DNA from 2 places in the Halobacillus shinanisalinarum genome. Region 2 is predicted to be linked to the other one. Evidence: a T-box and tRNA genes for the amino acid it is inferred to sense, from the RefSeq annotation. Region 2 holds a T-box; the other holds one or more tRNA genes.

Region 1 (2,485 bases), 1.4 Mb from region 2:
ATCCTGCTAGCCTCTGCAGCGTCCTTTATCATTACGACAGGAAACTCCTATTTATTGTCAGCTGCAACAAACCTAACGTATGATATTTACGGAAATTATATTAACAAAGAAGCTTCTGACAAAAAACTACTAACCATGACAAGAATCTTTATCGTAGCACTCGGTGTTTTGTCTTACTTGTTGATCCGTTACTTTCCAACTGTACTCAGTGTACAAATGTATGCCTACACAGTCTATGGAGCAGGTTTAACCCCAGCATTGCTCGCCGTATTCTTCTGGAAACGTGTGAATGCAGCTGGCGGGATTTCATCCATGATTGCTGGCGTAGTTGCAACATTAACCTGGGAGCTGATATTGCAAAAGCCGTTTGAAATCAACAGTGTTGTTATAGCGGTTCCAATCGCTATTATCGTATTGATTATAGTTACCTTAATGACAACCAATAGCAATAGGCAGACTCGTGAATCGGTGAATGCTTAATGATAAAGCCATCTTATTTTGCTTGTAACCGTGTTAATTATCTTTAATAAGGGTTAGGAATATAATTCAAACAAGCTGATCACCTATATTTAATAGGTGATCAGCTTGTTTGAATTATAAGGAGGATGTTCAAAAAGTCACCAAATGATAAGAGGCGAATCTCTTCGTAGGCTTGCTTTTGAGGAGTATGTCACCTGCGTCTACAAGCCTAAGTAAATTCCTCGGTGCAGGACAGCAGAGGAGGATATTCTCTGACGTTGCCTCGCTACTTACGTATCATGAAGCAATGAACACTCACTATAAATAGATATTGCAGTACCCGCTAAGGCGATTTTTTGTTAACAAGTGTTTTGAAGATGTTAGTGGGATTCCATAAGAAAAACCCCTGCATAGCAAGGGTTTAAGGAGTTCCTGTATTAATGGAGCATAGCGGGCTCGAACCGCTGACCTCTACACTGCCAGTGTAGCGCTCTCCCAGCTGAGCTAATGCCCCGTCTGAATCGACATTATTTATTATATCTTTTTCACTTGATCGATTCAATACCTTTTTGAAGAAAATTTAATTGCATGAAAATGTCTGTTAATTGCATATCAGGGTTTAGTCACAGACTGCCCGTGCTCGTCGACTTAATAACTACTTTTTTAATAATAAGGCGAGATCATTAAATAAACAATAACTCCTGTTAGGCTTACATATAACCAAATCGGCATTGTCCAGCGCGCGATTTTCTTATGACGTTCATCTTGCCGGGTCAAACCACGGAATAGAGTAATTAAGGCTAATGGAACAATGGCAATGGATAATAAAATATGTGAAATTAAAATAAAGTAATATAGATACATAATAAATCCATCTGCCCCAAAGTGCGTCGATTCAGCAATCGCATGGTAGGTAAGATACGAGAGCAAAAAGAAAAAGGTTGTTGTAAAAGCAGCCAACACGAATCGTTTATGTGCTTTAATGTTTCGCTGTTTAATCATAATCAGCGCTGCTAGTAAAAAGATGAATGTGAAGCTATTCAGGACAGCATTCAGCAGGGGCAAAAACGTTACGTCTAAATGACTGAATTGATCAAGCTTCGGCATAAAGAAAAGCAGGGCAATTAATCCATTAATCATGATAGTAAGCGTTACAACAATGCCTGTATAATTTTTCTTACTGGATGTGTTATTCATTTATGAATCTCCTTTTGCCTATATATTTCTGCCTATTCGTTCGTTCATTTATATAAATGAAACAATAATCAATAGGGAAAATAGGATGGTTAAATGGTTGAGAGAAAAAACAAACATCATTGTTCCCCATTTATAATCTTCCACTTTCCGAAAGCTGATAAAGCCCATGACCATCCAGGCAAGAGTAAGTCCAAGCATGGCAAAGGCAACAATTTTACTGAATGATAAAAATAGGAAAGAAGAGGCAAGTAACAGTACCAAATAAACGAACGTATGAACTTTGGTACGGCGGATGCCTTTAATAACCGGCAGCATTGGTACCTTTGCGTTTTTGTAATCTTCCAACCTTCTTATTGCGATCGCATAAAAATGTGGAGGCTGCCATAGAAACATTAACATAAATAATCCGATTGAAACGGGATGGATAAGCTCAGGTGCGATGGCAGACCAGCCAATTAACGGGGCAATGGCGCCAGATAAGCTGCCGACTTCTGTATTATAGATGGTTTTTCTTTTCGTCCACATCGTATAAGGAACTAAATAAAGAAACAGTCCTAGAAAACCTACAAAAGCTGTTAGGCTGGAAATAAAAAATAACAGGGCGATGCCAACAACAGCAAGTACAATTCCAAGCCATAACGCAAATGTAGGTGTAACGGAACCAGTGACAGTAGGTCTTTCCATCGTCCTTTTCATGTGGGCATCAATATCCCGGTCATAGTAGTTGTTAATTGCCCCAGCCCCGCCTACGACAAATGTTGTCCCGAATAACGCTAGGAAGACAACCAAAATATGATCAACAAAACTTACATTATAGATGGATAGAGCG
Region 2 (2,485 bases):
TAAGTTCGGCAAGCTGTGCTTCTATTTTCAGCTGGTCGTATCCAACAAATTGACTCGCTACGTGTACATCACCAAGCACTCCTTCTTGCACTTGCATGCTACCAGACTTTTGACGAGCATTGCGAGCACGCTCTCTTTGCTTCGTCATCTCTGTTTGGAAACCTTCCTCATCAATGGTAAAACCAGCTTCGGCAATATATTCCTCCGTAAGCTCTTTCGGAAATCCATACGTATCATACAGACGGAACACTTCCGAACCTGGAAAAACGTTGCTGCCTTTTTCCGTTTCCTGTTTCATAATCGTTGAAAGCATCGCTAAACCGTCATTTAAAGTTTCGTGGAAACGCTCTTCTTCTGTACGAATGACATTTTGAATAAATTCTTGTTTCTGCTTCACTTCTGGATAAAAGTCATTCATTATGATCGCTACTTCTGGTACGAGCTTATACATAAATGGTTCATCAATACCAATTTGTTTAGCAAATCTTACAGCTCGACGCAGCAAACGGCGCAGCACGTATCCCCTACCTTCATTTGAAGGCAAAGCTCCATCACTTACGGCAAAGGTTACTGTGCGCATATGGTCAGCAATCACCCTGAATGCCGCATCATATTCTGTATTCTTTCCATACTTATATCCAGAGATCGATTCTGCAGCCTCGATAATCGGCATAAATAGATCTGTTTCAAAGTTGGTCGGCGTATCTTGAATAACGCTCACCATCCGCTCGAGTCCCAACCCTGTATCAATATTCTTTTTCGGAAGCGGTGTGTACGTATCATCAGGATTATGGTTGAATTGTGAAAACACTAGATTCCATATTTCAAGGTAGCGCTCATTCTCGCCCCAGGATACAATTCTGGATCTGAGGGATCACTCCCATAAGCTTCTCCGCGATCATAGAAGATTTCCGTATTTGGGCCACTTGGGCCTTCTCCGATATCCCAGAAGTTTTCTTCTAAGCGAATGATCCTTTCTTCTGCGACCCCAATTTGGTCCTTCCACAATGAATAAGCCTCATCGTCCTCAGGGTGAACAGTGACAGACAACTTCTCAGGATCAAAACCGATCCACTGACGGCTTGTTAAGAATTCCCACCCCCAGGCCATCGCCTCTTCTTTAAAATAATCACCGATAGAAAAGTTGCCTAGCATTTCAAAAAAAGTATGGTGGCGAGCTGTAAAGCCTACATTTTCAATATCATTCGTACGAATTGACTTTTGAGCATTAACGATTCGCGGGTTATCAGGAATAACACGGCCATCAAAGTATTTTTTTAACGTGGCTACCCCACTGTTAATCCATAAAAGTGAAGGATCTTCATGTGGAACGAGCGATGCACTTGGTTCTACGCTGTGCCCTTTTTCTTTAAAAAAATCTAAAAACATTTGTCGTACATCAGCTGAAGTTAATGATTTCATTTTCTATACCTCCTGCATGTTGGGTCTTTAATTTATCTCTGTACAAACGAAAAACTCCCGTTCCTGCACTATGGCAGGGACGGGAGTTTTCGTTCCGCGGTACCACCCTGATTATAAACAATCCTGATTGTCTATCACCTTAAACGCTCATAACGGTGCGTGTACCGGCGGGGATTAACCGCACTCAGGAATAGCTTTCAACAGAGCTTCTCTAGTACTTCTTTCAGCCTGTGGAAGTACCTCTCTACTAAAGGGGCTACTGTTTACTTAGTTCCCTCAATGTGTTCTTCGTTCATACAGTATTGATATGCGCTATTATAGATAAGATCACATCATCTGTCAACGCTCAAGACGTGAATGACTGACCTCTTCTACAACCACTTTTAGACAGGTGAGGACAGGAACAGCTACAATCATCCCAACTATACCCGCTAGCTCACTGCCTGCCAGTAAGGCTAAGATAATTAGAAGAGGGTGAATGTGAATGCTTTTCCCCATTATATAAGGGGACAATAAGTTACCTTCTACAATTTGAATCACAAAAATAGCGATCAGAGCTATGATCAGCGTTTTTACAGAAACGGTTACAGCAACGACTAAGGCTGGGATAGCACCTAATAATGGTCCGAAATAGGGAATTATATTAGTAATCCCAGCAATAACTCCCAGTACGAGTGGATATGGCAGACCAGCTATCCAAAAGCCGATGCTTGCGAAAAAACCTACAAACAAGCTGATAAGCAACTGTCCCCTTATATATCCTCCTAAGGAATGACTGAGTTTTTGACTTAAATGTTTAGCTTCCCCATGCCATTTTACTGGAAGTAAACGAAGTAGCGATTGAAAGATCAAAGAATGATCCTTTAGGAAATAAAACGTCATCACAGGAATAACTGCAAATAAAACAATAACGTTGAATATCCCGCTTAATGCAGTTACGGCTGACATTAGCCGTGCACTCATCCACGCTTCAAAGTTGGCAAAACTGCCATCTAAACGTTCGTGGATACGGTCGGGAAAGCGTTCCGTTTGAGCATAAAGCTCTCGTGTCCAGCTTTGATAT

Evidence for each region. A T-box is a leader RNA that pairs with one kind of tRNA and senses whether it is charged. The one in region 2 lies ahead of alaS (alanine--tRNA ligase), so its partner is inferred to be a tRNA-Ala.
Region 1: it encodes a tRNA-Ala, which carries the amino acid that the T-box ahead of alaS (alanine--tRNA ligase) is inferred to sense. The anticodon was not compared.

What each region holds. Positions count from the first base shown of each region.
Region 1 is NZ_CP095074.1:3,913,102-3,915,586, forward strand. It holds gene MUO14_RS19310 (sodium:solute symporter family protein) at 1-480, shown strand, start outside; tRNA gene MUO14_RS19315 (tRNA-Ala) at 901-973, opposite strand; gene MUO14_RS19320 (DUF420 domain-containing protein) at 1,123-1,656, opposite strand; gene cyoE (heme o synthase) at 1,705-2,485, opposite strand, start outside.
Region 2 is NZ_CP095074.1:396,765-399,249, forward strand. It holds partial or broken gene alaS (alanine--tRNA ligase) at 1-1,422, opposite strand, end outside; T-box leader at 1,495-1,711, opposite strand; gene MUO14_RS02195 (AI-2E family transporter) at 1,762-2,485, opposite strand, start outside.